DNA from 3 places in the Mesorhizobium sp. C089B genome. Region 1 is predicted to be linked to each of the others. Evidence: predicted binding sites of a transcription regulator. Region 1 holds the regulator's gene; each other region holds the start of a gene.
The links. Region 1 encodes PhoB, which activates phosphate uptake and scavenging genes when phosphate is short. Its sites were predicted from a motif close to TGTCATNNANCTGTCAT; they were not measured.
Positions count from the first base shown of each region.

Region 2: ppk2 (polyphosphate kinase 2) is a predicted target of PhoB. The motif match lies at 3,416-3,432, and genes of this name have one in related genera.
Region 3: NLY44_RS06345 (PhoX family protein) is a predicted target of PhoB. The motif match lies at 3,195-3,211, and genes of this name have one in related genera.

Region 1 covers NZ_CP100469.1:3,931,139-3,941,471, reverse strand. The annotation lists gene NLY44_RS19480 (PAS domain-containing hybrid sensor histidine kinase/response regulator) at 1-1,358, shown strand, start outside; gene NLY44_RS19475 (substrate-binding domain-containing protein) at 1,855-2,883, shown strand; gene pstC (phosphate ABC transporter permease subunit PstC) at 2,979-4,439, shown strand; gene pstA (phosphate ABC transporter permease PstA) at 4,436-5,752, shown strand; gene pstB (phosphate ABC transporter ATP-binding protein PstB) at 5,770-6,594, shown strand; gene phoU (phosphate signaling complex protein PhoU) at 6,636-7,340, shown strand; gene phoB (phosphate regulon transcriptional regulator PhoB) at 7,357-8,046, shown strand; gene NLY44_RS19445 (ROK family protein) at 8,077-9,312, opposite strand; gene xylF (D-xylose ABC transporter substrate-binding protein) at 9,579-10,333, shown strand, end outside.
Region 2 covers NZ_CP100469.1:806,345-816,677, forward strand. The annotation lists gene NLY44_RS04010 (GntR family transcriptional regulator) at 1-464, shown strand, start outside; gene NLY44_RS04015 (DUF982 domain-containing protein) at 574-807, shown strand; gene NLY44_RS04020 (hypothetical protein) at 880-1,038, opposite strand; gene NLY44_RS04025 (glycosyl transferase family 90) at 1,217-2,188, shown strand; gene NLY44_RS04030 (aldo/keto reductase) at 2,209-3,252, opposite strand; gene ppk2 (polyphosphate kinase 2) at 3,493-4,413, shown strand; gene NLY44_RS04040 (dihydrofolate reductase family protein) at 4,640-5,284, opposite strand; gene NLY44_RS04045 (winged helix-turn-helix transcriptional regulator) at 5,395-6,090, opposite strand; gene NLY44_RS04050 (DUF1330 domain-containing protein) at 6,267-6,593, shown strand; gene NLY44_RS04055 (imm11 family protein) at 6,733-7,497, shown strand; gene hemB (porphobilinogen synthase) at 7,500-8,552, opposite strand; gene NLY44_RS04065 (pyridoxamine 5'-phosphate oxidase family protein) at 8,549-9,139, opposite strand; gene NLY44_RS04070 (enoyl-CoA hydratase/isomerase family protein) at 9,320-10,333, shown strand, end outside.
Region 3 covers NZ_CP100469.1:1,240,152-1,250,484, forward strand. The annotation lists gene NLY44_RS06340 (GMC family oxidoreductase) at 1-1,160, shown strand, start outside; gene NLY44_RS06345 (PhoX family protein) at 1,225-3,138, opposite strand; gene NLY44_RS06350 (hypothetical protein) at 3,257-3,652, opposite strand; gene urtA (urea ABC transporter substrate-binding protein) at 3,967-5,277, shown strand; gene urtB (urea ABC transporter permease subunit UrtB) at 5,392-7,008, shown strand; gene urtC (urea ABC transporter permease subunit UrtC) at 7,005-8,237, shown strand; gene urtD (urea ABC transporter ATP-binding protein UrtD) at 8,242-8,988, shown strand; gene urtE (urea ABC transporter ATP-binding subunit UrtE) at 9,058-9,753, shown strand; gene NLY44_RS06380 (hypothetical protein) at 10,285-10,333, shown strand, end outside.

The DNA of each region.
Region 1 (10,333 bases):
GCCTGGAAAGCCTGTTCGTCGGCGATGTCGGTCGCATGAGGCAGATCGTCACCAATCTGGTCGGCAACGCGGTGAAGTTTACCGACGAAGGCCACGTGCTGGTCGACGTGACCGGACAAAGGGGGCCGACGGGGACAAAGCTTACCGTTTCGGTCACCGACACCGGCATCGGCATTCCGCAGCAGAAACTGAAGCTCGTCTTCGAAAAATTCAGTCAGGCCGACACCTCGTCGACCAGACGCCACGAAGGCACGGGGCTCGGGCTCGCCATCACCTCGCGGCTGGTCGAGTTGATGGGCGGCGAGATCGGTGTCGAGAGCGCCGAAGGCAAGGGCTCGACCTTCTGGTTCACCGTGACATTGCCCAGGGCCGAGGAACAGACCGGACGGCGGATCATGCCGGTCGACGTGACCGGCTCACGGGTGCTGATCGTCGACGACAATGCCGTCAACCGATCGATCCTGAGCGAGCAGATGGCGTCATGGACCTTCGATTCCTGCGCCGCCGAAAGCGGACCCGAAGGGCTCAAGGTGCTGGTCGCCGCGGCTGCCTACGGCGTGCCGGTCGATTGCGTCGTGCTCGATTATCAGATGCCGGGGATGAGCGGCGCCGAGATGGCGCGCGTCGTGCGCAGCACCGCAGGGCTGGCCGACACGCCGATCATCATGCTGACTTCGGTCGACCAGTCGCTCGCCAACACCAGCTATCGCGATCTCGGCATCGACGCCCAGCTGATCAAGCCGGCGCGCTCCTCGGTGCTTCTGGAAACGCTGGTCGCCACCATCCAGCGCCACCATCACAATATCACGGGCGGCCGTGTGCTGCCGGCGGCAAGCAGCGGTTCCGGCGGCGGCAGGAACGAACCGTCGCCGGCAAAGCCGCCGCTCGCTGCCTCGGAACGGGCCCTGCTGCAACCGCCGCCGGTTCGTGCCCGCGCCCGGGCCGCCGGGGATGAACGCCGGCTCGACATCCTCGTTGCGGAGGACAATGAAGTAAACCAGATGGTGTTCACCCAGATAATCGGCGAAACCGGCTACAGTTTCGAAATCGTCGGCAACGGGCGCAAGGCGCTCGATGCCTTCGGCCGGCTTAATCCGCGCATGATCCTGATGGACGTCTCGATGCCGGAGATGAACGGGCTCGAGGCCACCGCCGCAATTCGCCGGCTTGAAGAACATACGGGTATGCATATCCCGATCGTCGGCGTCACCGCGCATGCCTTGAAGGGCGACCGCGAGCGCTGCCTGGAAGCCGGCATGGATGACTATTTGCCCAAGCCGATCAGCCCCAGGGCGCTGCTCGAAAAGGTCGAGCGCTGGGTCGGCATATCAGGCGAAGCCCAACGAGACGCTGGATAGCAACCTGCGGCGCCGCCGGGATTCGGCCGCGCCGCAACAGCCAAGGCTATGGTGCGATCGCACCATATCAAAGCTGGCGCCCAGTCAGGACAATGGTCGCAACGAAACCGCTCATTCAGTTACGGGCGGGAGCAAGCGACCGCCGACAAGAAACAGCGTCGAATCTACCCCAACGGACCTGTTTTTGGCGATGGCTCGGCCAAGATTCGCTCTGGCCACGGGCAACGCGCTCCCGTCCGGTTTTTCTTTCTCGGCATCGCGGCCTGCGATCTGCCGGGACTTGATGCCAGCACGAATCGCGCAAGCGTCTGATTCCAGCGGCAACTTCCATCCCCACAAACCGGCTTAAAGGCTGCGGCTCACGAGGCGTCTGTGCGACGTTACCGGGCTGACACGAAACTGTCATGCGACTGTAATAATCGAAGGCTATTGGCCTCAGCGGGCGCCGGTTTGAAGAGGGCGCCAAGAGACCATCTTCCGAACAGGAGCAGGCCACATGAAGAAATTCCTCGTTACGGCATCGGCCGTGGCGGTAGCGTTCGCCGCATCGTCCGGTGTCGCCGCTGCGCGTGACCAGATCCAGGTCGCCGGTTCGTCGACCGTGCTGCCTTACGCCAAGATCGTCGCCGAGCAGTTCGGCGAAACCTTCACCAGCTTCAAGACCCCGGTGGTCGAGTCCGGCGGCAGTGGCGCCGGTATCAAGGAGTTCTGCAAGGGGGTCGGCGAAGACACGATCGACATCGCCAACTCCTCGCGCCCGATCAAGAAGGACGAGCTGAAGTCCTGCGCCGACGCCGGCGTCAAGGACGTCCAGGAAGTCCGCATCGGCTATGACGGCATCGTCTTTGCCACCGACATCAAGGGTCCGGACTGGGCGCTGGTTCCCGCCGACATCTACAAGGCGCTCGCCGCCAAGCTGGTGGTCGACGGCAAGCTGGTCGACAACCCGAACACCAAGTGGAACCAGGTCAATCCGAAGCTGCCCGACTGGGATATCGCCGCCTATATCCCGGGTGAGAAGCACGGCACCCGTGAAGTGTTCGAGACCAAGCTGCTCGACGCCGGCTGCGACAAGGCCGCTTTGAAGGCTGCCGGCATCGCCGACGACAAGGAAATCGGCAAGACCTGCATCGCCATCCGCAAAGACGGCAAGGCTGTCGACATTGACGGCGACTACACCGAGACGCTGGCCCGCATCGACTCCAACAAGACCGGCGTTGGCGTGTTCGGCCTCGCCTTCTACGAGAACAATGCCGACAAGCTGAAGGTCGCTACCGTGGAAGGCATCGTGCCTTCGACGCAGACCATCGCCGATGGCACGTACCCCGTGTCGCGGCCGTTGTTCTTCTACGTCAAGAAGGCGCATCTGGGCGTCGTTCCCGGCCTCAAGGAATATGTCGAGTTCTTCCTTGATGACCAGATGATCGGCCCGGAAAGCCCGCTCGCCCAGTACGGCCTGGTTTCCGCTCCCGACGCCGAACGTCAGGGCCAGCGCGACGCCTTCGCCGCTGGAAAGACAATGTAATCAACGGACGGATCAGGGCGCGGATGAACTCCGCGCCCTGACTTCGCCGCTTGCCGCAACGGCTGCGGCGATCTGAATTTTCCCTGGGGTGGGTGATGTCGTCCTTGCTCGTACTCGCCATAGTCATCGCCATAGGCGTGGTCGCTTTTGTGGTCGGCCGCCAGCGCGCAGCGGCGCAGGATACCGGCAAGGTCAAGCCGCATTCGCGCGCGCATTATCATGGCTGGTGGGCCTTTCTGCTCGCGGTCCTGCCTGCCGTCCTTTTGCTCGCCGTCTGGGATATCGGCTCTTCCTTCTATCTCGACCGGCATATCCATGCCGCTTTGCCCGAGCGCACCGCCGACACAAAGGTGGCCAGCGAAGCGCTCGACGCCAGCCTGGTGAAGAGCCTGGCCAAGGGCCTGCGCCGGCTCGATGGCGATACCGCACTTCCCGCTACTTTCGCCGAATTGCAGCCGCTGCTCGCCGCCAAGGGCGTGGCACTGGCCAGTGACACCCAGGACTATATGATCCCGATCGCGGTCGAGGCGAACCAGGTCCAGGACCGGCTCGGCCTGTTCAGCGCCGTGCTGACCTTCGCGCTGTCGGTCGCCGGCGCCTTCTATGCGCTGAGGCAGATCGCGCCGCGCGCCAGGGCGCGCAACAACGTCGAGAAGCTGATGCTGTGGGGGCTGCTTGCGGCCTCGACCATCGCCATCCTGACCACGGTCGGCATCGTGCTGTCGATGCTGTTCCAGACCATCACCTTCTTCGAGAGCGTGTCGCCGATGAGCTTCTTCTTCGGCACGGTGTGGGATCCGCGTTTCGCCGCCGCCGGTTCCGGCGGCAGCCAGGGTCAGTTCGGCCTGATCCCGCTTCTTGCCGGCACGCTCTACATCGCCGCCGTCGCCCTTCTGGTGGCAGTGCCGGTCGGGCTGATGTCGGCGGTCTACATGTCCGAATATGCCTCGCGCGGTGTGCGCTCGGTGGTCAAGCCGGCGTTGGAACTGCTGGCCGGCATTCCGACCATCGTCTACGGCATCTTCGCCGTTGTCACGCTCGGACCGTTCTTGCGCGACCTGTCGGCGGCACTCACCGGCGGCTCGCCCTTCATCCAGGGCCAGAGCATCTTCACCGCCGGTCTGGTGATGGGCGTCATGCTGATCCCGGTCGTGTCCTCTTTGTCCGACGACATCATCACCGCGGTGCCGCGCGCAATGCGTGACGGCTCGCTCGGCCTCGGCGCCACGCGCTCCGAGACGATCAAGCGGGTCATCCTGCCGGCCGCGCTGCCCGGAATCGTCGGCGCCATCCTGTTGACGGCGTCGCGCGCCATCGGCGAGACGATGATCGTCGTGCTGGCGGCGGGCGTCGCCGCCAATCTGACGGCCAATCCGTTCGAGGCGATGACGACCATCACCGTCAAGATCGTCAACCAACTGACCGGCGATCTCGAGTTCAACTCGCCGCAGACGCTGGTCGCCTTCGCGCTCGGCCTGACGCTGTTCGCGCTGACGCTGGTGATGAACATCGTCGCCCTCTACATCGTGCGCAAGTACCGGGAGCAGTACGAATGACCGACATCCCCCTGGACACGATGGCGGGTGCCGTCGCGCGTCCGCGCCGCGACATCGGGCTGAAGGCGCGCTATGCCGCCGAACGCCGGTTCCGCATCTATGGCGTGATTGCGATCTCGGTGGGCCTGGCGTTCCTGGCCATCATGTTGATCACCATCGTCTCGAAAGGCTACACCGCCTTCTGGCAGACGACGGTGACGCTTCCGATCACCTTCGATGAGAAGGTCATCGACCCCTCGAACAAGCGTGCCACAGACCCGAATGTGCTGATCAAGGCGAACTATCCCAAGCTCGCCGAAAACGCGCTGGTGGCCAAGCTCGGCATCGATCCGGCCAACAAGCCGATGATGCTGAAGCTCAAGGGCTTCCTGTCGGAAGGCGCGCGGGTCCAGCTGCGCGACATCGTCTCCGCCGATCCGTCGGTGATCGGCACGACGCGCGATGTCGACATCCTGGCTGCCGCCAATCTCGACTCGGCCTTCAAGGGCCAGATCGACCTCGGCGTCGATGAAGCGCGCCGCAAGGTGTCCAACCAGCAGATCGACTGGATGAACAAACTCAAGGCCGAAGGCGCGATGGCCGAGCATTTCAACACCGGCCTGTTCAGCTATGGCGCCTCCAGCCGGCCCGAGACGTCGGGCATGGGCGTGGCCATCATCGGGTCGTTCTACATGATGGTGATCGTGCTTTTGCTGGCGCTGCCGATCGGCGTCGCCGCCTCGATCTATCTCGAGGAATTCGCCAAGAAGAACCGCTTTACGGACCTGATCGAAGTCAACATCAACAATCTCGCGGCGGTGCCGTCGATCGTCTTCGGTCTGCTTGGCCTTGCCGTGTTCATCAACTTCCTCGGCATGCCGCGCTCGGCTTCCTTCGTCGGCGGCCTGGTGCTGACCTTGATGACATTGCCGACCATAATCATCGCCACGCGCGCCGCCCTCGCCGCGGTGCCGCCGTCGATCCGCTCGGCGGCACTCGGCCTCGGCGCCTCCAAGATGCAGATGGTGTTCCACCACATCCTGCCGCTTGCCGCCCCAGGCATCCTTACCGGCACCATCATCGGCCTGGCGCGTGCGCTCGGCGAGACAGCACCGCTGCTCTTGATCGGCATGGTCGCTTTCGTCGCCGATTATCCGGCGACGCCTTTCGATCCGGCGACCGCGCTGCCGGTGCAGATCTATATGTGGGCAAACGAGGCTGAGCGCGCTTTTGTCGAGCGCATGTCCGGCGCCATCATCATCCTGCTCGTCTTCCTCATGGCCATGAACATCACCGCGATCGTGCTCCGGCGCCGGTTCGAGCGGCGCTGGTAGAAAAAAGGCAATTTGGTATGAACATCATGACCGAACAGTCCCTTGAGAATGCAGTGGGCGACAAAATGAACGCCAAGTCGAACGAAGTCATCAAGATGCGCGGCGACAAGGTCGGCGTCTTCTACGGCGAGAAGCAGGCGTTGTTCGACGTCAATCTCGACGTCCGCCAGAACCAGGTGACGGCGCTGATCGGCCCGTCCGGCTGCGGCAAGTCGACCTTCCTGCGCTGCCTCAACCGCATGAACGACACCATCGATTCGGCGCGGGTGACCGGCAAGATCACGCTCGATGAAGACGACATCTACGACAAGAACATCGATGTCGTCGAACTGCGCGCCCGCGTCGGCATGGTGTTCCAGAAACCCAACCCGTTCCCGAAGTCGATCTACGAGAACGTCGCCTACGGCCCGCGCATCCATGGCCTGGCCAAGCGCAAGTCCGACATGGACCAGATCGTCGAGCAGAGCCTTAAGAAGGCTGCGATCTGGAACGAGGTCAAGGACCGCCTGCAGGAGCCCGGCACCGGCCTGTCCGGCGGCCAGCAGCAGCGCCTGTGCATCGCGCGCGCCATCGCCGTGTCGCCGGAGGTGATCCTGATGGACGAGCCCTGCTCGGCGCTCGATCCGATCGCCACCGCCCGTGTCGAGGAGCTGATCGACGAACTGCGCCAGAACTACACGATCGTCATCGTCACCCACTCGATGCAGCAGGCGGCGCGCGTGTCGCAGCGTACAGCGATGTTCCATCTTGGCTATCTCGTCGAGGAGGGCGCCACCGACAAGATGTTCACCAACCCCGACGACAAGCGCACCCAGGACTACATTACCGGCCGCTTCGGCTGAGCCGTCCGGCGGGTGAATTTTCAGGCACGAGGACCAAGACCATGGGTGAACATACCGTCGCCTCCTTCGATGAAGAGCTCGGGCAGATCAGTAAGCTGATCCGCGACATGGGCGATCTGGCCGGCTCGATGGTCAGCGGCTCGACCAGGGCGCTGCTCAATTCGGACAATGCGCTGGCACAGCGTGTCGTGTCCGACGACGCCATCATGGATGCGCGCCAGCGCGAACTGGACGACCGCGCCATCACGCTGATCGCCAAGCGCCAGCCGATGGCCAACGATCTGCGCGCCGTGGTCGGCTCGATCCGCATGGCGGGCGACCTCGAGCGCATCGGCGACCTCGCCAAGAACATCGCCAAACGCGTCGGCACCGTGGGCTTGAGCGTCACGCCGCGCGACCTCTCGCACTCCATCGATGCCATGGCGCAACTGGTGCTGATCCAGGTGCAAGGCGTCGTCGAGGAATATGCCGCCACCGATGCGGCAGCTCTTGCAAAACTCAGGAATGACGACGAGCGCATCGACGTCAAATACACGTCCGTGTTTCGTGAGCTCTTGACCTACATGATGGAAGATCCTCGCAACATCACCGCCTGCACGCATCTCTTGTTCTGCGCCAAGAATCTTGAGCGCATCGGCGATCATGTCACCAACATCGCCGAAAATGCGTATTATGTGCTGACCGGCCAGCAATTGCCCGCCAATCGTCCGAAGCAGGACGAGACGGCGATGGCCACGCCGGCCTGATGAGGGTGAACTGCCTATGATCGCGCCACGCATCATGGTCGTGGAGGACGAGGAGCCACTAGGCGTGCTCCTCCGCTACAACCTCGAATCCGAAGGCTATCACGTAGAGGTGGTGACACGCGGCGACGAGGCCGAGATCCGCCTGCAGGAAAACGTGCCCGATCTCCTAGTGCTCGACTGGATGGTGCCCGCTGTTTCCGGCATCGAGCTCTGCCGGCGGCTTAGAGTGCGGCCCGAAACCGAGCGGCTGCCGATCATCATGCTGACCGCGCGCGGTGAGGAAAGCGATCGCGTGCGCGGCCTGTCCACCGGTGCCGACGACTATCTGGTCAAGCCATTCTCGACGCCGGAGTTCATGGCGCGCGTGAAGGCGCTGCTGCGCCGGGCCAAGCCGGAAGTGCTGTCCAGCGTGCTCAAGGTCGGCGACATCGTGCTCGACCGCGAGTCGCACCGTGTCTACCGCAAGAAGAGCGAGATCAGGCTCGGACCGACCGAGTTCCGGCTGCTCGAATTCATGATGCGCCATCCCGGCCGCGTGTTCTCGCGCAGCCAGCTGCTCGACAATGTCTGGGGCGAGACGATCTACATCGACGAGCGAACCGTCGACGTCCATGTCGGGCGCTTACGCAAAGCGGTCAACAACGGCCGCATGCCGGATGTCATCCGTACCATTCGCGGCGCCGGCTACGCGATCAGGGAAGACTAGGATGCTGCGCGTCGCGCCGTTGCCGGCCATTCAGGCGACATGCTTGCCGGATTTGGCCTGAATGCCCGGCGCGAAAATCTCCTGATCGACGAAGCCGAGCGCGCGCATGGCACAGCCTTCGCGGATCAGCGGCAGCTCGTTGGGCTCGGTGTCGAAGGAGATCGATTTCGAGTGCTGGCCGCCGGCGGTCTGGGCGATCGCTTCGCGCAATGCCGGCTCGATCAGGTCGAAGGCGGCGGCGCTGACGCCAACCATGGCGACAGGCGCCGGGTCGATCAGCGCAAACAGGCTGCCGAGGCCGAAGCCGAGCGCCTCACCGGCCTTGCGATAGGCTTCGCGCTCCGGGCCATCGGTTTCGCGGGCGCGCGCGGCGAGTGCGCGCATATCAGCGTCGCCGATATCGACCGGCTCGGCATCTTCGCTCATCATTTTGGCGCTGCGCCAGATGGCGTAGTTTCCGGCATAGGCCTCGACGCAGCCGCGCCGCCCGCAGCGGCAGAGCGCGCCGCCCGGACGGTGGATCATGTGGCCGAACTCGCCGCCCGAGGAATGGGTGCCGGTGAACAGTTCGCCTTTCAGCACCAGCCCCATGCCGATGCCGTGCGACAAGAGGATCGCGATGAAATTGTCGCGGTAGCGCTCGGGCTGGCGCCATTGCAGGGCCACCGCCATCATATTGCAGTCGTTCTCCATGGTGGCAGGAATGCCGAATTCCGCTTCCAACATGTCGGCGAAGGCAATGTCGGTCAGTGGCGTGATTGGTGACCACAGCATGGCCCGCGCCTGCGAATCGGTGATGCCCTGGATGCCCATGGCAATGCGGGCGATGCTCTGGACATCGAGGTCCGGGTCCGCGAGACGCCGCCCGACGATTGCTACGCATTCGCCGATCAGCTCGTCGCGCGGCATGGTCAGCGTGTCGAGCCGGCGCTGTTCTTCCGCGACCACCTGGCCGGCATAGTCGATGACGGTGACGGAGAGGAAGTTCAGCGACAGCACCACGGTCATGACCGCCGCCGCTTCCGGGTTGAGGCCAAGGCCGACCTGCGGCCGGCCGCGTTTCAGCGAGCCGGTCTCGCCAGGCTTGCCTTCAATCAGGATGCCTTCTTGAATTAGATCAGACGAGATTGCCGATATCGTCGAATGGCTGAGGCCGGTGGTCGCCGCAATCTCGGTCCGCGACGGCTGGCCGGCCCGGCGCACGGCCGAAATCACCATCGCACGGTTGCGACGGCGCAGATCGTCGTGGCGGATCCCAACCGACATTTGTTTTCCTCCCGGCCTCCTCGCGCCTCATGATAGTGAAGGCGTTCGACGGCACCAGCCAAATATTGGCAGACGCCGGCAGCCCTGTCATTGTTTATTGCGGAGCTCGAAAAAATTCGGCAACGCCATCAGAATCCATCATAATCGATGTTGACAGTGCCTTATCATTGAACCAGTATTTTTTCGAGGCTCGAAAAAATGGAGCCTCTTTGTGCAGGCCTTCGGGCCGGTTTTGTCGCGCCGTGGGCGGCGCAGGGAGGGTTATAATGAACAGATTTGCAGCCGCCATGCTGGCGGGTGTCGCCATGTCGCTGGCGCTGATGTCGGTCGCGCAGGCGAAGGACAAGGTCATCGGCGTGTCGTGGTCGAACTTCCAGGAAGAGCGCTGGAAGACCGACGAGGCGGCGATGAAAACGGCGATCGAAGCCGCCGGCGACAAGTACATTTCGGCCGACGCGCAGTCCAATCCCGGCAAGCAGCTGACCGACGTCGAAAGCCTGATCTCGCAGGGCGCCAACTCGCTGATCATCCTGGCGCAGGACGCCTCGGCCATCGGCCCGGCGGTGCAGAAGGCGCTGGATGAAGGCATTCCGGTCGTCGGCTATGATCGCCTGATCGAGAACAAGGACGTCTTCTACCTGACCTTCGACAACAAGGAAGTCGGCCGCATGCAGGCCCGCGAAGTGTTCAAGGCGAAGCCCGAAGGCAACTATGTCTTCATCAAGGGCTCGGGCTCGGATCCGAATGCCGATTTCCTGTTCTCGGGCTCGATGGAAGTGCTCAAGGAAGCCATCGACTCGGGCAAGATCAAGAATGTCGGCGAGGCCTATACCGATGGCTGGCTGCCGGCCAACGCCCAGAAGAACATGGAACAGTTCCTGACCGCCAATGACAACAAGGTCGATGCCGTGGTTGCGGCCAATGACGGCACCGCCGGCGGCGTTGTCGCCGCGCTGACGGCGCAGGGCCTTGCCGGAACGGTTCCGGTCTCGGGCCAGGACGGCGACCATGCCGCCCTGAA
Region 2 (10,333 bases), 3.1 Mb from region 1:
ACCTTGCCGAATTGGAACAGATCGCTGTGTACCGCGAAGCGGTCGAGGTCGCGGCGGTCAGGCTGACTTCGGCGCTGGTCGACAGGAGCGCAGCCGATGTCATCGAGGCGATGCTGGACTCCTGCGACACTGCCACGCCGCGCGAGGAATGGCACCGCGTCGGCATGGATTTCCATATCGAACTGGCGCGGCTCTCCGGCAACGAGTTCCTGTTTCGGGCCGTGCGCGATGCCATGACGCGCCTGTCGCGGGCGCGCTGGCTGGAGGTGCGCGACGAGGCGGCGCTTGGCCGCGCCTGGAGCGAGCATCACGCCATTCTGGCAGCGGTGCGGGCCGGCGATGCCGATGCGGCGGCGGCGCGACTTTCCGCCCATATCGCCGGCAGCCGCGCCCGCCTGGTGACGTCGTTGCACAATGACCGGCGCGGCCTGCGCGCCAGGGGTTTTGCCGTCGTCGCCGCTTGATACCGGTCACGAAAACGAAAGAACGCCGACGCCATCCGCTTTCGGCCTCGCTTCGCGGACGCCGATGGCGTAAGAGGCGGCCATGGAAAACAACCGATTTGAAACACCCGTGACCGTTAAGTCGGGCACGGAGGGAAGCACTCAGCTCTTGCGTACGGTGCGCGAGGCTTCCGATTACCTGCTCAACAGCTGGCCCGGCAAGCGCAGCCCCAAGCACCGCGAAGCGCTGCAGGCCTGCCATGACGCGCTGGCCGGCGACAAGCCGGCGATGATTGCAAGACGCGCCTTCATCGCCGCCGCGCGCGAGGTCAACGTCTTCGTCAGCGACAAGGCCCCGGCCTGATCACATCGGCCTGATCACACCGGCATTTTGCCAGGATCCGGCCCGTTTCGCGGGCCGGTGATCCTGTCTTGCCTATTTTTCTGTCTCGGTGTCGGTTTTGGAACTTGCCTCGTTCTCAGGCTCGGCGCGCTCCTTGGCCGCGACCTTGGCGGCGAGCTTCTCCGCCTTCTTGGCGGCCTTCTGCCGGTCGCGCTCTTTGCGTTCCTGACCGTAATTCGGTGGTCGAGCCATATCGTTTCCTTTCGCTGTGCCTGATCCTGCCTAGAAGCATTGGCCGGCAAACACAACAGCGCCGCGAGGGCAGATGCCAGCGGTTCTGGACTTGCGTGATGGCGAACACAATGGTTTAGAAAAGGCTGCGGGACAGTTGCTGGAGCCGCCGCCGACCGATTTCGAATCAAAACGACCGATGGCCACGCTTCAAAGAAACGCACAGAAGCTGATCTACTATGCGCGCAACGCCATGCGCGACATCGCGCCGCCGGTTCTTTTCCGGCGCCGGCTCGGCCGGCTGCTCGATCAGGCCAGGCTTTCCGACGCATCGGTCCGCCAGCGGCTCAATTACTACAACACGCTGCGGGAGCCTTTTAGCCCCAGCCCCGAGGCCGTGCCGGTCAGCCGGCTGCCGTCGGACCGCAGCATGTACTATTACGATCTGAAGGAGTTCACCCGTTATTTCGACCCAGATCTGCGCATCGACCTGGAATTCGGCGACGTCATCGAAGTGCCGAAGATGCCGTCGATCGTCAAGGACCGGCCGATAGCGGGCGACAACGGCAACGGCGTCCTGTTCAAGCTGAACAAGTTCCGTCATTTCTACATGCCGGCCGACGATGTCGCCTTCGCCGACAAGCATCCGCTCGTCGTTTGGCGCGGCGAACTCAACAATCCGATCCGCACCTTGTTGCTGGATGCAGCCCGCAATCTGCCGTTCTGCGATGTCGGCACGCCGAGGGCGACAGCACTTGCGGAATACCGCAAGCCCTATCTCAGCATCGATCAGCAGCGCCGCTATCGCTACATCATCTCGCTCGAAGGCAATGATGTCGCGACCAATCTGAAATGGATCATGAGCTCGAACTCGCTCTGCCTGATGCCGCCGCCGACTTACGAGACCTGGTTCGCCGAGGGGCAACTCGAGCCCGATGTCCATTATGTGCCGCTGGCGCCCGACTTCAGCGATCTGGCCGAGCGGGTGCATCATCTCGAGCAGCATCCGGCCGAGGCCCAGCGCATCGTTGCGGCGGCCAACGCCTATTGCCGCAAATTCGCCGACGAGCGGGCCGAGCAGGCGATCTGCCTGCTCGTGCTCTACAAATATTTCGTGCTCAGCGGCCAGATCGAGCCCGATCCGCAGGTCTGGCGGTTTATCGCGGGCTAGCCGCTTCCGGCGCCCTTAAGTCAGATAACGCTGCGGTCCATAACCAGATCGGCCGGGCCGAAGCGGTCCTTCGCCGTAAACTGCTGGTGCCAGTAGGGATAGAGCACCGGCGGCCGGCTGACGGCATCGAGGCGCTGGCGTTCATCAAAGGACAGCGTCAGGCTTGCCGCGGCGAGATTGTCTTTCAACTGGGCCTCGTTGCGCGCCCCGATCACCAGCGAACTGACGGCCGGCCGGCCAAGCAGCCAGGCCAGCGCCACCTGGGCCGCCGAGACGCCGCGAGTGGCGCCGATGTCGACCAGCACGTCGACGATCCGCCACAGCCGGTCCTCGTCGCGGATCGGTGGTTCCGACCAGCCGCCGATCTGGCGCGCCGTCGGACTGTCGCGGCGGTATTTTCCCGACATCAGGCCGCCGGCGAGCGGGCTCCACACCAGCACGCCAAGGCCCTGGTCGACCGAGATCGGCAAGAGCTCATACTCGGCCTCGCGTGCTTCCAGCGTGTAGTGGATCTGCTGGGTGACGAAGCGCGGCTGGTGCTGGCTGTCGCTGATGCCGAGCGCCTTCATGACCTGCCAGCCGGAATAGTTGGAGCAGCCGACATAGCGGATCTTGCCCTGGGCAACCAGCGTGTCGAGCGCGGCGATGGTTTCCTCGAGCGGCGTCGCGCCATCCCATTCGTGCAGGAAATAGATGTCGATGACATCTGTCCTGAGGCGCTTCAGGCTCTTCTCGCATTCGCGGATCAGATGATGGCGCGACAGGCCCTCGTCATTGGGGCCCTTGCCGATCCGCATGCGCGCCTTGGAGGCGATCAGCACGTCGTTCTTGCGCTTGCCGCCGAGCGCCTCGCCGATGATCTCTTCCGACAATCCGTTCGAATAGACATTGGCGGTGTCGATGAGATTGATGCCGGCATCGATGCAAGTGTCGATGATGCGCGAGGCCTCCGCGAGATCGGAATTGCCGACGGCAGCGAACGGCCCGCTGCCGCCGAAGGTCATGGTTCCCAAGGTCAGCGTCGAAACTTTCAAGCCGGAACGGCCAAGCGTGCGGTATTCCATGTCGGTCCTCGCAATTTTGGTGGGTGGGGATTTACTGGAGAAGGGCGGGCAGCCCGAACGGGTCGGCCATTTGTAGGACAATTTGAGCGGCTTGTCGCCATGCCACGGCGATGGATCAGCCATGCCTCGCCGATTTGCAGCGATGATCGGCTGGCTGGCGGGTTGCAATAAAACCGTCATTGCCGGCCTATATCAAGTCGGCTCAGGGTTTCATGTCAGCCGGCAAGCGGAGCAGTGGAAATGACCGAGTTGAAGCAGAATTCTCCGGCCAGGGATTGGCTGGAAGCCGAACTCGCCGACATGCTCGACGAGGACTATGAGCTTGAAATGTCGGAGCCGGCGCTGTCGCTGGAGATCTCCAAGATCTACAAGAACGCGCATCCGCCGTCGATCGACCGCATGCAGTATTTCCGCGACCTGATCGGCTTGCAGTCGGAACTAATCAAGCTGCAGTCCTGGGTCGCCTACCACAAGAAGAAGCTGGTGGTGGTTTTCGAAGGACGCGATTCCGCCGGCAAGGGCGGCGTCATCAAGCGCATCACCCAGCGCCTCAACCCGCGCATCTGCCGCGTCGTGGCGCTGCCGGCGCCGACCGAGCGCGAAAAATCGCAGTGGTATTTCCAGCGCTACGTGCCGCATCTGCCGGCCGGCGGCGAGATCGTGCTGTTCGACCGCTCCTGGTACAACCGCTCCGGCGTCGAGCGGGTGATGGGCTTTGCCGAACCCGATCAGGTCGAAGAGTTCTTCCGCGACGTGCCGGAGTTCGAGCGCATGTTGGTCCGCTCCGGCGTCACGCTGGTCAAATACTGGTTCTCGATCACCGACGAGGAACAGCAGATGCGCTTCATGATGCGCATCCACGACCCGATGAAGCAGTGGAAGCTGTCGCCGATGGACCTGCAGTCGCGCGTGCGCTGGGAGCAGTACACCAAGGCCAAGGAAGAGACGTTTGCCCGCACCAACATCCCCGAGGCACCGTGGTACATCGTCGAAGGCAACGACAAGAAGCGGGCGCGGCTGAACTGCATCGACCATCTCCTCAAACAGCTGCCCTATGAGGACGTGCCGCACGAAGAAATCACGCTGCCCGAGCGGGTGTTCAACCCGGAGTACGAGCGCCAGGTCCTGCCGCGCGAGCTTTACGTGCCGGAGAAGTATTGAGCGTCTTCGCAATTGAAGACACGAGAGGACGGCATTCTTTCGCGCCCCCTCTGTCCTGCCGGACATCTCCCCCACAAGGGGGAGATTGGCAGCTTCGCCGATGGCGCCCTTCTTGCTACGTTGATGAGTGGCGAAAGCCGGCGCGACATCCGATCTCCCCCGGCGTGGGGGAGATGTCCGGAAGGACAGAGGGGGCGCGACGGATCGCAATTTTCCCAAATGAGGCTTACACCCGCTTGATCGTCACATGCGTGGCGAGCGCTGTCGCCACCTGCTCGGTGCACTGGTAACCCAGCTTCAGCATATCCAGCCCGGCAAACAGGCTCTCGCCCCTCCCGAGCAACACCGGCGACACCGCCAGATGCAACTCGTCGATGAGCTTCTCTTGCAGATATTGCCGGATGGTGGAAACGCCGCCGCCGACGCGGACATCCTTGCCGCCGGCCGCGGCCTTTGCTTGTTCGAGCGCGGCGTGGATGCCGCCGGCAACGAAGTGGAAAACGGTGCCGCCTTCCATCACAATGGGGTCGCGCTTGTAGTGGGTCAGCACGAAGGTCGGCACGTGATAGGGCGGGTTGTCGCCCCACCAGCCTTTCCAGCTCTCGTCTGGCCATTCGCCGCGGATTGGGCCGAACATGTTGCGGCCGAGGATCCAGGCCCCGACATTGTCGAAGCTGCGGACGGTGAACCGGTCGTCCACATCGGTGCTGCCGCCATCCTTGCCGACCATCTCATGGAAGGTGCGGGTGCCGGTCATCCATTTGTGCAGATCTTCGCCACCAACGCCGAGCGGATTTTGCAGGTCCTGGTCAGGACCGGCGCCGAAACCGTCGAGCGACAAGGTGAAGGCATTGACGCGCAGTTTGGACATGGAAGACTCCCTTTGGTGACCAGTTGTGATTTGCAATCAGTATTCAAACTGATTGCATTTTGCAACTAGTATTTTTAGAGGCAAGCCGATCTGTGGAATGCGCGGGGACCTCAAGCCGCCACGCGCTTCGGCATCACCGCAAACGGGCTGAGCCCAAGCCAGATCTGCATCTTGCCGGCGACGTCGAGATCGCCGGTCAGGATGATCTTGTCGCGTTCCTTGTGAACTGTCGTCAGCCCCATCCAGATCGAGGTCATGGTGCACAGATCGGTCGAGACGTAGAGATCGACGTCGAAGCCCGGATCGTACCAGCAAAGATCGACCTCGCCCTGCTTTTCGACGATCAGCCACCACGATCGTTTTGACGCCGGCAGGTCATGGTACAGGAATTGTATCACGGTGCGCCCGTCCGGCAGCGGACTGGGGTTCAGATTGCGCCGCATGTCCCACATCAGCAGCGACGGATCGAGGTTTTTGAGCGACAGCCTGGCCTCGACCCATTTCTGGCCCCAAAACCCCATCGCCTCGACAACCGGGCGCAAATCCCGGCCCGCCTCGGTCAGCCGGTATTCGAACACGCCCTTCTCGGTCGCAATCTCGGTCCGCTCGACGATGCCTCCCGCTTCGAGATCCCTAAGCCGTTGCGACAGAAGGGTTGGCGACATTTTCGGCACGCCGCGGCGCAAATCGTTGAAGCGGGTCGATCCCGCCACCAGTTCGCGCAGCAGCACCATGGTCCAGCGTGTGCAGAGCAGCTCGGCGGCCATGGAGAGCGGGCAGAATTGCTTGTAACCGGCTTGTGTCATGTGGTGAGCTCCAAAAGATGTTGCCGGACCTTATTCAGAAAACCTGAGTTCAGCCAGTACAGAAGCTGTACTGGCACCCCCGGTACAGTTCTGTGACTGGAGCGGTCCGGCGCCGCCATGCGAGGCAGCGGTCACGTCACCGGGCAGTCCGGTGCCGATCCATGAGGAGTTGGACAATGACCGCTTACGTGATCGCAGACATCAAGGTGAAGGACGACAAATGGGTGCCGGCCTATGCCGCTTCGGTGCATGACCTCGTCCACAAGCATGGCGGCAAGTATCTCGCCCGCAGCGGCAATGTGAAGACGCTGGAGGGCAAGCCGCTCGACACCAGCCTGATCGCCATCATGGCGTTTCCGTCGGCAAAGGCAGCCGAGGCCTTCACCAACGATCCGCAATACGCTCCGTTTGTGGCGGAGCGTCAGAAGGGCAGCGACAGCCGCTTCCAACTGATCGACGATACCGATCTCGTTGGAACGATCCCTTATTTGCCGAAGGCGTGAGGAAAAGCCGGAACCCGGTGTATCAGGGTTCCGGCTAACCTTCAGCATTTGCGCCACTTCGGGCGCGAAGCAGGTGGACGGGTACTCTCACGCGATTTAGTCTTGAACTCGAAAGTCGGTAAACTGAGCAGGCGCGCACGTGACCATTATTTCACTCATTGCAAAACTGTTTGCCAACCGGAACCGCCCGCAGAATAGGCCAGCTCAAGTCCCAGAGCGGGTTTTCCGCAAAGAGGCGAAATTCAAGAAACATGGAAAATTCTTCCAGATCGGACCGACATATCGCGGCGGGTCCCATTGTCTTCAGCTGGAAAACGCCCAAGCTTTGGTGCCGCCACCCCGCATACTGCTCGGGCCGACGGAGTTTGGGGGATACGGCTTTCCTGAGTACCCGGAGACGCCCAGGCTACGGCCTGAAGCGACAGCCTATTGCAGGCCACCAAAAGACTTAGAAGATTTTCATTGTTACTGGCTTGTATCCGAGCGCCTGAAGGAAGTTCTGCAGTCAGTCGACCCCGATGGGGTCGTGTTTAACGACTGCGACGTATTCTATTTGAGCGGAAAGCCGATCGAACCAAAGCACTACCTTTGCGACATCGTTCGCAAGATTGATGCCGTGGATCTCGAATCGTCGAAGTTTAGGCTTTTGATCGGCGAGAATGGAGGCGTCCACTACGACCGCGCCGGAGGCGCGTGCTTCTATTTCAAGGAGGAGATTGTTGGCGATGCGCATATCTTCAAACAGAAGAACATGGGGATCGTCATTTGCACCGCCAAATTGAGAGAAGCCTGTGTCGAAGCAGGCATCAAGAATCCCGACTTGTTCCAAGACATGTCGGTTTGCGGGCGTGGTCGGCTGGACTTCGAAACAAGAAATGTCAAAGAGAGTTATGTGCTGGAGTGAATTTATCCCTTCAGCATTTGCGCCACTTCCGGCGCGAAGTAGGTCAGAATGCCGTCGCAGCCGGCGCGCTTGAAGGCGAGCAGGCTCTCCAGCATTGCCTTTTCGCCGTCGATCCAGCCATTGGCGGCCGCCGCCTTGATCATCGAATATTCGCCTGACACCTGGTAGGCGAAGGTCGGCATCTGGAACTCGTCCTTCAGCCGGCGGATGATGTCGAGATAGGGCAGGCCGGGCTTGACCATCAGCATGTCGGCGCCCTCGGCGATATCCTGCTCGGCCTCGCGCACCGCTTCGTCGGAATTGGCGTGGTCGAGATAGTAGGTCTTCTTGTCGCCCTTGAGCAGGCCCGCGGTGCCGACCGCCTCGCGGTAGGGGCCGTAGAAGGCGGAGGCGAATTTCGTCGCATAGGACATGATCGCCACATCCGAAAAACCGTTGGCGTCGAGTGCGTCGCGGATGGCGCCGATGCGGCCGTCCATCATGTCGGACGGCGCGATGATGTCGGCGCCGGCCGCCGCCTGGATGACGGCCGCGGCGGTCACCTGTTCCACCGTCTCGTCATTGACGATGATGCCGTCGCGCAAGATGCCGTCATGGCCGTGCGAGGTGAACGGGTCGAGCGCCGCATCGGTGATGATGCCGATCTCCGGCACCGCGTCCTTGATGGCGCGGGTGGCGCGGTTGATGATGTTTTCCGGGTCGAGGATGTGCGATCCCGTCTGGTCGCGCAGGCTGAGTTCAACATTGGGGAAGGTGGCGATCGCCGGAATGCCGAGCTTAGCGGCCCGCTCGGCCTCCTTGACGGCGAGGTCCAGCGACAGGCGGAAGACGCCGGGCATGGCGGCGATCGGCTCGCGCGTGTTCTTGCCGTCGATCACGAAGATCGGCCAGATCAGATCGTTCACCGTAAGCCGGTTTTCCTGCACCAGGCGGCGCGACCAGTCGGCCTTGCGCATGCGCCGCAAGCGCCGGCTGCCGGTGATCTCGTCGACGCTGCGTGCGCCGAGCTTTGCCGGCGCGAATTTGTTGCTCGTCGCGGGGGTGAATTTGTTCATCGCAAAAACTCCGGGTCGAGGCGGCTTTTACCACGAGGCCTTGCCGCTGACCAATGCGACACGATTGTGCCAGCCGATGACGCGGTGCTTACGGCTTTGGCGGCCACGCCAGTTCTGGGCCGGTTTTGAAGAACGACACATTGTTGGTGAAGGTGCTCTCCGGGGCGAGCCGGATCAGGCGCCCGTCCGGATGGCCGATGTCGGCGACATTGTCGATGAACCAGCGGTTCCAGGTCGCCTCCGGGCCGGTGCAGCAGCCGTTTGAAGCGGTTCGGCGCCATCGCTTCTATGGTGGCGACGCCGCGCAGGCCGAGATGCAGCAGGATGCCGGCCTCATTGTCGAAATGGACGATCTCCACGGCGCAGCGCGGGTCACGTTCGAGGTGTTTGACAGCACTTGCGCCGGTCGAGCCGAGTAGCCAGATCGCAGCGTCCTCCCAGATGGACCACATCGGCGCGTTGCGCGGCGCGCCGTCAGCGGTCACGGTCGCCAGATTGGCCATCAGCGGGCGGCTGAGAACATCATCCGGGTCGAACTTTTTCGGCATCTCCCAGCCATGGCTCGGCGCTGCGGTTTCAAGCGTCATGCGTTTGTCCCTGCATCAGAAGAAAGGCTGTTTTGCCCGGCAATTTTGCGCGCATTTCTGTCGGAGGCAAAGCACGGTCGCGTTGCCTTGCGAAAATCCAAACCGCGCCCGCCGGTTGACGCACCCATGCGCCACCTTTAGCACTTCAGTCCCGCAGGCGCGGGGAGGGATTCTCTGACGATGGACTTTGGCGGCGGCGACGAGATCCGCTTCGAACGGTTGGGCAAGGCAGGCGTCGTCACGCTGACGCGGCCGCAGGCGCTCAATGCGCTGACACATCGCATGATCAAGGCGCTGGACAAGGCGCTCGACGCTTTTGAACGCGATACCGGCGTCGATGTCGTCGTCGTCAAGGCCGAGGGCAGAGCGTTTTGCGCCGGCGGCGACATCATGCACGTCTACGAGGCCCGCGCCGGGAAGCCGCCGGTCGAGTTCTTCGCCGACGAATACCGGCTCAACGCCCGCATCAACAGTTACAAAAAGCCCTATGTCGCGCTGATCGACGGGATCGTGATGGGCGGGGGCGTCGGCATCTCTTTCCACGGCTCGCAGCGCGTGCTGACCGAGAACGCCCAGTTCGCCATGCCCGAAGTCGGCATCGGTTTCTTCCCTGACGTGGGCGGCAGCCATCTGCTGCCCGACCTTGGCGGCAGCTTCGGCATGTATCTGGCGCTGACCGGCAACCGCATTCGCTATGGCGATGCGCTGTGGTCGGGCCTGGCCACCCACACCATCAAGGCCGCCGACCAGGCTGCCTTTCTCGACCGGCTCTGCGCCAATGGCGATCCGGAATCGGTGCTGCGCGGCTTCTTCGTGCCGGCCCGGCGCGAAACCGCCCAGCCGGTGCTGGAAGCCATCGCCCGGCATTTTTCCCAACCCTCGCTCGCCGAAATCCTCGAGAGCCTGGAGCGGGCGGCAGGCGCCGACGAGTTTGCCGCCAAGACGCTGGCCACCATCCGCACCCGCTCGCCGACCAGCCTCAATGTCGCGTGGCGCCAGATCAGCGCCGGGCTGACGCTGTCGATGGAAGCCTGCATGAAGATGGAGTTCCGTATCCTCAACCGAATGCTGGCCGGCCACGACTTCTATGAAGGCATCCGCGCCGTCCTCGTCGACAAGGGTTCGACGCCGCAGTGGCGGCCGGCAAGCCTGGCCGAGGTCGACGCTGCTTCGGTGGACGCCTATTTCGCGCCG
Region 3 (10,333 bases), 2.7 Mb from region 1:
CCAAGGCGGAAGCCAAGATGGGCGTCACCGGCACCAATGGCTGGCCGCGGCTGCCCGGCAACAACAACTTCAAGGTGCTCAAGGCCGGCGCCGACAAGCTCGGCTATAAGGAATGTCATACCGGCAACATGGCAATCAATTCGGTCGAGCGGGACGACCGCAACTCCTGCCAACAGACCGGCTTCTGCTTCCAGGGCTGCAAATGGGGCGCCAAATGGTCGACGCTCTACACCGAGATTCCCAAGGGTGAGGCGACCGGCCATCTCGAGGTCCGGCCAAACGCCATGGCGATCAAGATCAACCATGACGCTAGCGGAAAAGTGACCGGCGTCGTCTATGCCGACAAGGACGGCAAGCTGCAGGAGCAGAAGGCCCGCATCGTTGCCGTCGCCGGCAACTCGATCGAAAGCCCGCGCCTGCTGCTGAACTCCGAGTCAGCGAAGTTTCCGCAAGGGCTTGCCAATTCGTCGGGGCAGGTCGGCAAGAACTACATGCGCCACACCACCGGTTCGGTCTACGCCATTTTCGACCAACCGGTGCGAATGTATCGCGGCACCACCATGGCCGGCATTATCCGCGACGAGGCGCGGCACGATCCCTCACGCGGCTTTGTCGGCGGCTATGAATTCGAGACGCTGTCGCTCGGCTTGCCCTTCATGGCCGCCTTCCTCAATCCCGGCGGCTGGGGCCGTTCCTTCACCACCGCGCTCGACCACTATGATCACATGGCTGGCCTGTGGATCGTCGGCGAGGACATGCCGCGCGCGGAAAACCGCGTCACGCTGCACAAGGACGAGAAGGACGCGCACGGCATGCCGATCGCCGACGTGCATTTCGATGATCATCCCAACGACACGGCGATGCGCAACCATGCCTACAAGCAGGCCACAGCGCTTTACGATGCGGTCGGCGCGACGCGCTCCTTCCCGACGCCGCCCTATCCCTCAACCCACAATCTCGGCACCAACCGGATGAGCGAAAAGGCGGAAGACGGCGTCGTCAACAAGCACGGCCAGGCGCACGACATCAAGAACCTGTTCGTGTCGGACGGCAGCCAGTTCACGACCGGTGCGGCTGAAAATCCGACGCTGACGATCGTGTCGCTGGCTATCCGCCAGGCCGAATACATCGCTTCGCAAATGTCGGCCAAGACGATCTGAGCCGTCCTCCCGGATCGCTACGCGGAACGCGCATGGCGCGTTCCGCCTTTTTCACTAGGACTCACTATGCGCCGACCGGCTGTCCGTCCCTGCGGCGGATGGCGACGACGGAAGGTCGCGGCAACTGGCCGTCTTTGAAATCGGGCCATAGCGTCTGCGCCTTGTCGAGCGTCTCGGCATCTTCCGCAGGGTGCTGCACCGACAGGAACAAAGTCGAGCCGTCCGGCGTGAAGCACGGGCCGGTCGCTTCGGCGCCGTGCGGGCAGGTGAACAGCAGCTTCGGCAGGCCGCGCGCCGCACCTTCGGTGTCGACGCCATAGACGCCGTCCGGCAGGTCGAAATCATTGGCGCCGTCCGTCGCCACCCACAGCCGCCCGGCCGGATCGAAGGTGATGTTGTCGGGGCAGACGAACCAGCCATTGTCCGACGTATCCGGATGGAAGGTGGCGCCGACCTTGGCATCCCTGGGATTGCCGCAGAGCACGAACAGGTCCCAGGCATAGTTTTCGGCCGTGTGGTCGGCGTCCGCGCCGCGGCCGCCGGGCGGGATCAGTTCGACAATATGGCCCCAGAGATTTTCCGGCCGCGTGTTGGCCGGATTGACCTTTGACTGGTCGCGCTTCTTGTTCTTGGTCATCACCGCATAGACGCGGCCGGTCACCGGATTGGTCTCGATGTCCTCGGGCCGGTCCATCGGCGTGGCGCCGAGCGCATCTGCCGCAAACCGCGTCTTCAACAGCACCTCGGCCTGGTCGGCAAAACCGTTCTCGACGGTAAGCTTGCCCTGGCCGTGCACCAACGGCAGCCACGTCATCGAGCCATCGGCATCGAAGCGGGCGACCGACAGCACGCCATGGTCGAGCAGATCGGCGCCGGAGGCCGGGTTGGCCTTGTCATAGGCCTTGGCCGAGACGAAGCGGTACATATATTCGAAATAGTCGTCGTCACCCATATAGACGACAACGCGGCCGTCCTTGTTGAGGACCACGGTCGAGGCCTCATGCGACATGCGGCCAAGTGCCGTGCGCTTCACCGGCCTGGACTGAGGATCGTAAGGGTCGATCTCGATCACCCAGTCGAAGCGGTTGGCCTCGTTCGGTTCCTTGTCGAGGTTGAAGCGGTCATGGAAGCGGCCGCGGCCATAGATGTCGGAGCCGTCGAAGCCGTAACGGTCGAGCAGGTCGGCAGTCGGCGCCTTTTTCGGGTCGCCGCCGAAAATGTCGGACACGCCTTCCTCGCAGGTCAGCACCGTACCCCAGGGGGTGAAACCGCCGCTGCAATTATAGCTGGTGCCGAGCACTTTCGTGCCAGTCGGGTCGGCCGAAGTTTTCATCAGCGCATGGCCGGCAACCGGTCCGGAAACGGTCATTTCGGTGTTGGCGGTGATGCGGCGGTTGAGCGGGCTGTCCGCCACGCTTGCCCACTTGCCGTCCTTCAATTGCACCTCGACGATCGAATGGCCCATCGCGGCCATCCCGAGATCGACCTGTTCCTTGGTCATCGTCTTGCCGGCATCGCCCTCGGTCATCCCCGGAAACATCACATTGGGCGAGATGTATTCGTTGTTGACGCAGAGCAGGCCATGATCGGAATTCACCGTGCCCTTGGGCAGCGGCATGAAGGCGATGTAGTCGCAATTGTAGCCGAAGCGCTTTTCCTGTTCCTCCGCCGCGACCTTGTTGCCGTCGAATTCGGCGAGGCCGGCTGCAAGCGGGTCGCCCCAGCGCGCGACGATGGTCGTCTCATAGCCTTCGGCGGCGGCATGGGTCTTGCCGTAGACCCGTTTGAGCTCGGGAAAGCCGAGCGTCGACTGCGCTGCGGCGGCATGCGTTTCGCCGGCAAACAAGGAGCCGACAAAGCTGCCGCCGGCAATCAGCGCGCCGGAGGCGAGGCTGCCTTTCAAAAGAGACCGGCGCGAGACGCGCTCGGCAATGATTTCGCGGATGACGGGGGAGGATGAAGACGGTGCATTGGCCATGGTGTCTGCCTCTCAGGGTGGATGTTACGGCGCACCGTTGCCCCTAGTCTGCTTAGGCAACATTCACATGACATAAGAGGAAGGTTTTGCCGCAACTGGGCGCGGCACTACGCATCGCTCAGCCCTTGGTGCAGGTCGAGGCGGTGAAGGCGCCGTCGGGCTGCTTCAGAATGATGTCGAATGACGGGGCGGTCTCGCCGTCCAGTGTTGCCTGTGTCATGGAGACGGAGTTGCCACCGGTGGTATAGCCGCCCAGCGGCCCGAGCCAGGTTATCTCGCCATTGGCATTCATCTGATAGTTGTAGCCTTGCGTCGCGGTGCCGAATGTCACCGGGCCGGTATAGACATTGCCCTTGATGGTGATGTCGCCGAGGTTGAGGAAGGCGCCGAGCAGGTAGACCTCGCAATGATAGGTGCCGTCCGGAAGCTTGCCCTCGCTGAAATCGGCGCGCGCGGCGCCGCTCGTTGCCATCAGCAGCAGGATGCCGGAAATGCGTGAGATGCGAGATGTCATGACGTCTCTCTTTTGAAGGGCGAGCTTGCCCTATTTTTGCGCGGTGCCGCAACATTGTTCGCCCGGAAACCACGGCCGGAGATCAAAAACTAGGCATTTGTCTCAATTGGGCGAAAATTAGGCATAAGTCGTGTGCGCTGCGCAAATTTGCCTCAATCAATTTTTACCGGCTGCCTTTGTTGTCTCTCCAGGCTAATATACCAACCGGCTGATAACGCTCGGCTATTACATCTTTATGAGCGGCGCCTTCGCGTTTGGCACGGCAGTTGCTTTGCATTGTCGCGGTGCAATCAAACAGCTTGGGAGTCTTCGGTATGAGGGGTAATTTCTCCACAATAACAAAAATGTTTTCGGCGGGCGTGATCGCCGCCGGCCTGTCGATGTCGTCTCCGGCCAAGGCCGCCGAAGACACGATCAAGGTCGGCATTCTGCATTCGCTATCGGGGACCATGGCGATTTCGGAGACGACGCTGAAAGACGCCATGCTGATGCTCATCGAAGAGCAGAATGCCAAGGGCGGTCTGCTCGGCAAGAAGCTCGAGGCGGTCGTTGTCGATCCGGCCTCCAACTGGCCGCTCTTTGCCGAAAAGGCGCGCGAGCTGATCTCGAAGGACAAGGTCGCCGCCGTGTTCGGCTGCTGGACCTCGGTGTCGCGCAAATCGGTGTTGCCGGTGTTCTCGGAACTCGACAACATCCTGTTCTACCCCGTCCAGTATGAGGGCGAGGAAAGCGAGCGCAACGTGTTCTACACCGGCGCCGCCCCGAACCAGCAGGCGATTCCTGCCGTCGATTATCTCATGAGCGAGGACGGTGGCTCGGTGAAGCGCTGGGTGCTGGAAGGCACCGACTACGTCTATCCCCGAACCACCAACAAAATCCTCGAGGCCTATCTGAAGGCCAAGGGCGTCGCCGCCGAAGACATCATGGTCAACTACACGCCGTTCGGCTTCTCCGACTGGCAGACCGAAGTCTCCGCAATCAAGAAATTCGGCTCGGCCGGCAAGAAGACCGCCGTCGTCTCGACCGTCAATGGCGACGCCAACGTTCCGTTCTACAAGGAACTCGGCAACCAGGGCATCAAGGCCGAGGACATCCCGGTCATGGCCTTTTCGGTCGGTGAGGAAGAACTGGCCGGTCTCGATACCGCGCCGCTGGTCGGCCATCTCGCTGCCTGGAACTATTTCGAGAGCGTCGACACACCCGAAAACAAGAAGTTCATCGCCGACTGGCACAAGTTCATCAAGAATGACAAGCGCACCACCAACGACCCGATGGAAGCTCACTATATCGGCTTCAACATGTGGGTGAAGGCGGTCGAAAAGGCCGGCACCACCGATCCCGACAAGGTCATCGACGCCATGGTCGGCGTGTCCGTGCCGAACCTCACCGGCGGCTATTCGACCATGATGCCGAACCATCACATCACCAAGCCGGTGCTGATCGGCGAGATCCAGGCCGACGGCCAGTTCGAGACCGTGTCGCAGACGCCCGGCCTCGTGATGGGCGACGAATGGTCCGACTATCTGCCCGATTCCAAGGACCTGATTTCGGATTGGCGCGCGCCTCTGTCCTGCGGCAACTTCAACGTTGCCACCGGCAAATGCGGCGGCAAGGGCACGAACTGATCCCTCCCGGGACTGACCGATCGTGGACGCGTCCACGATCGGTACCGCCAAGCATCCGGGCGCTTCAGCCCGCCCGGACGCCAAATTCCACCCTCCCGGAAAGTATCTGAACGGATGATCCTGTTGCGCACTCTCGGCCTCATGCTGGTGTTCCTGGTGGCAAGCCTATTGCCGTCGAACGCAGCCGAAGCCGATCTGCGCGCCATCGTCGCCAAATTCGCCACGGGCACGGGCTTTGCCGCCACTGAGGCTGTTGTGCGCGAACTTGCCGCCACCGGCGATCCGCTGGTTGAACGGCCGCTTGCAGCCCTCGCCGAAGGCAATCTCTACATTCGTAAAGCCGATTCAGCCGTCTTCGTCGGCAGTGAGGCCGCCGACAGCGTCACGCTGCTCGACCCGCTGAGCGGCGAGAAAGCCGGCGACGCCGCCAAGGCCGACATCACCAAGATCAAGGTCAACAACACGCTGCGCCGTGTCATCCGAGATGCGCTGGGAACGCTGACGTTGCGCGCGAAAGATCCTTCTGTCCGCATCGCCGCCGCCGACACCATGTTCAAGACCCCCGATGCCGCCAATATCGAGCCGCTCGATGCAGCCATCGCCGCCGAGACCGACGCCAAGGTCAAGGCATTGTTCGAACAGGCGCGCGCGGCATCGGTGCTGGTCTCCGATAAGCCGGAGGCCGACAAGCTTGCCGCCATTGCCCTGATCGGCGCGCGCGGCGACCGCGACGCGGTCTCGCTGCTCACCGCGGTCCAGGCCAATGCGCAAGGCGCGGTCAAGGATGCCGCGACGGCGGCAATCGCCAGCATCAATTCGAGCCTGGCGCTGTGGGATGCCGGCCAGAACATATGGTACGGCATCTCGCTTGGCTCGGTGCTGCTGCTGGCCGCCATCGGCCTCGCCATCACCTTCGGCGTCATGGGCGTCATCAACATGGCGCATGGCGAGATGGTGATGCTCGGCGCCTACACCACCTTCGTCGTCCAACAGGTGATCCGAACCTCATTCCCCGGCCTGTTCGACTGGTCGCTGGTGATCGCGCTGCCGCTCGCCTTCCTGGTTGCCGCTTCCGTCGGCCTGATCATCGAGCGCGGCGTCATCCGTTTCCTCTACGGCCGGCCGCTGGAAACGCTGCTCGCAACCTGGGGCGTCTCGCTTGTCCTGCAGCAGGCGGTGCGCTCGATCTTCGGACCGACCAACCAGGAGGTCGGCAACCCCTCCTGGATGTCGGGATCGTTCGATGTCGGCCAACTCGCCGTCACCTGGAACCGCCTCTGGATCCTGGTCTTCGCGCTCACCGTCTTCGGCGTGCTGCTCTTTGTTATGAAGCGCACGCCCTGGGGCCTTCAGATGCGCGCCGTCACCGCCAACCGCCGCATGGCCGCCTCGATGGGCATCAGGACGCCTTGGGTCGATGCGCTGACCTTTGCGCTCGGCTCCGGCATTGCCGGCATTGCCGGCGTCGCGCTCAGCCAGATCGACAATGTCTCGCCCAATCTCGGCCGCGGCTACATCATCGACAGCTTCATGGTCGTGGTCTTCGGCGGCGTCGGCAATCTCTGGGGCACTCTGGTCGGCGCCTTCTCGCTCGGCATCGTCAACAAGGTTCTCGAACCCTATGCCGGCGCCGTGCTCGGCAAGATCGTCGTGCTGGTGCTGATCATCCTGTTCATCCAGAAGCGTCCGCGCGGCCTGTTCGCACTCAAGGGCAGGGCGGTGGAAACATGATCACGGGACGCTTCTTCGCCGCGGGTGCCGACCGTCGCATCGCCATCACCATTTTCATCCTGCTGGCGGCCGCCCTTATCGTGCCGCTGCTCAACCTCGCAGTGTCGCCGCAAAGCGCGTTCTATATTCCGTCCTACATCGTTGCGTTGACGGGCAAGTACCTCTGCTATGCATTGCTTGCCTTGGCGCTCGATCTCGTCTGGGGCTATTGTGGCATCCTCTCGCTCGGCCATGGCGCCTTCTTTGCCCTCGGCGGCTATGCGATGGGCATGTACCTCATGCGCCAGATCGGCTCGCGCGGCGTCTATGGCAATCCGATCCTGCCCGATTTCATGGTGTTCCTGAACTACAAGGAATTGCCCTGGTTCTGGACCGGTTTCGACCATTTCTGGTTCGCCGCCATCATGGTGCTGGCGGTGCCCGGCCTGCTCGCCTTCGTCTTCGGCTGGTTCGCCTTCCGCAGCCGCGTCACCGGCGTCTATCTCTCCATCATCACCCAGGCGATGACCTACGCGCTGCTGCTTGCCTTCTTCCGCAACGACATGGGTTTCGGCGGCAACAACGGCTTGACCGATTTCAAGGATATTCTGGGCTTCAACGTGCAGGCCGACGCCACCCGCTCGGCCCTGTTTGCCGCCAGCGCCATCATACTCGCGCTCGCCGTCTTCATCACCTGGGCGATCGTCGGCTCCAAATACGGCAAGCTGCTGATGGCGGTGCGCGACGCCGAGAGCCGCACCCGCTTTCTCGGCTGGCGGGCGGAGAACGTGAAGCTGTTTGCCTTCACCGTCTCGGCGGTCATGGCCGGCATCGCCGGCGCGCTCTATGTGCCGCAGGTCGGCATCATCAATCCCGGCGAATTCGAGCCGTCCAATTCCATCGAAGTCGTGATCTGGGCAGCCGTCGGTGGGCGCGGCACCATTGTCGGCCCGATCGTCGGCGCGCTGCTGGTCAATGCCGGCAAATCCTGGTTCACCGGCCTGCTGCCGGAGTTCTGGCTGTTTGCGCTCGGCGGCCTGTTCGTCGCCGTAACCCTGTTCCTGCCCAAGGGCATCGTCGGCATGTGGGATTCCTGGCCCGGTAACGCTCGGGCGATGCGGGCTGCAGTGATTGCAGAGGAAGCGGGCACAGACCCTGATGCCGCGCCGCCATTGAAGATCGTGCGCAGCGCAGCAACAACGCCCGGTGCCTGGTCCGCGTCCGGGCCTGAACCGCAGCCGGCGGAATAGAGCGATGTCGAAGTCCAACACCATCCTCTATCTCGACGGCGTCTCGGTCTCCTTCGACGGTTTCCGCGCCATCAACAATCTGTCGCTGGTGCTCGACAAGGGCGAGATGCGCGCCATCATCGGTCCCAACGGCGCCGGCAAGACGACGATGATGGACATCGTCACCGGCAAGACCCGGCCCGACGAGGGCGAAGTGTTCTTCGACGGCCAGGTCGATCTGACCCGGCACGACGAGGCGGAGATCGCCATGATGGGCATCGGCCGCAAATTCCAGAAGCCGACCGTCTTCGAAAGCCACAGCGTCGAAGACAATCTGATGCTGGCGCTGAAGGGCCCGCGCTCGATCTTTCCGGCGCTGTTCCATCGCCGCTCGGCCGCCGAAGCCAGACAGATCGACGACATCCTCGGCATCATCCGGCTGGGCGACAAGCGCCACGATCTGGCAGCCAATCTCAGCCATGGCCAGAAACAGTGGCTGGAGATCGGCATGCTGCTGGCGCAGGACCCGAAGCTGCTTTTGGTTGACGAGCCGGTCGCAGGGATGACCGATGCCGAGACCGAGGAAACCGCGCGGCTGCTCAAGGACATAGCGCGCGACCATTCGGTCATCGTCGTCGAGCACGACATGCATTTCGTGCGCGAACTCGGCGTCAAGGTCACCTGCCTGCATGAGGGCTCGGTGCTGTCGGAAGGCTCGCTCGATTTCGTCTCGGCCGACGAGCGGGTCGTCGAAGTTTATCTCGGGAGATGAGCATGGTCTGGCGGGTGCAATTCCATCGCTTCGACTTTTCGTTCCTCCGCTTCTGGAGAAGGCGCTGACATGCTCGAAGTTTCCATCGCCACGCTCCATTACGGCGCTGCTCAGGCGTTGCGCGGTGTGTCGCTGACGGCGGGTGCCGGCAAGATCACCTGCGTGCTCGGCCGCAACGGCGTCGGCAAGACCAGTTTGATGAGATCGATCGTCGGCCACCACCGGCTGACGAGCGGAAGCGTTGCCTTCGAGGGGAAGGCGCTCGACCGGAGCGCGGCGTATGATCGCGCCCGGTCGGGCATCGCATTCGTACCGCAGGGCAGGGAGATCTTTCCGCTGCTGACGGTGCGCGAAAACCTGGAGTCCGGCTTTGCGCCGTTGAAGCGCGCCGACCGCAACGTGCCGGCGCATGTCTTCGAACTGTTTCCGGTGCTGAAGCAGATGCTGGGGCGGCGCGGCGGCGATCTCTCAGGCGGCCAGCAGCAGCAGCTCGCCATCGGCCGGGCGCTCGTCATGCGGCCGAAACTGCTGGTGCTCGACGAGCCGACCGAAGGCATCCAGCCCTCGATCATCAAGGACATCGGCCGCGCCATCCACTATTTGCGCGATCAGGCCGGCATTGCGGTGCTTCTGGTCGAGCAATATCTCGATTTCTGCCGCGAGCTCGCCGACGAGGTCAACATCATGGACCGCGGCCAGATCGTCCACACCGGCCCGGCCGAAGATCTCGACCGGGCGGACGTCAGGAAGTTTCTGACGGTTTAACGCAGGTCGACGGCTGCACGGATCGTACACGTCGAAGATTGGCTGAAATGCCCACAATCACTTCGTCATTCTAGGGCGGAGCCAAGGAGCGGAGCGACGCGCGCAGACCCTAGAATCCATGCCGCGACATCAGCCAAAGAGTGCCGCGATGCAGAACAAGATCGCTTCTGCGGCACATTGGCATTCCACATTCTGCACCGTTAATGACGCTTCTTCATCCCGGCATGGATCCCTGGGTCTTCGCTCCGCTTCGCGTCGCTACGCCCAAGGATGATGAAGTCGCGAAGGTCCGCACCCGTTGCGTCGGACTTTCGTCCGAGGCCGCCACACTCTGGCACGCCGAATACTGCATGCTAGTCTTTCCTAGGCCTCGGTGAGTCGGCCGCTTCCGTATCAGTCTGGTTCTGTAGCAGATCGAGGGAATATGCTGGCTCAGCCTGCAAGTTCCACGCAAGCAAGCCACCCTAGCTTCCCTCGCAGTTCTGATTGTCGGTCAATGCGTTCAGATAATCTTGCCAGGAGAATAGGGCTATGGAACGGTTCGTCGAGGACCACCAGAAACGACGGCTGACAGAGCGTG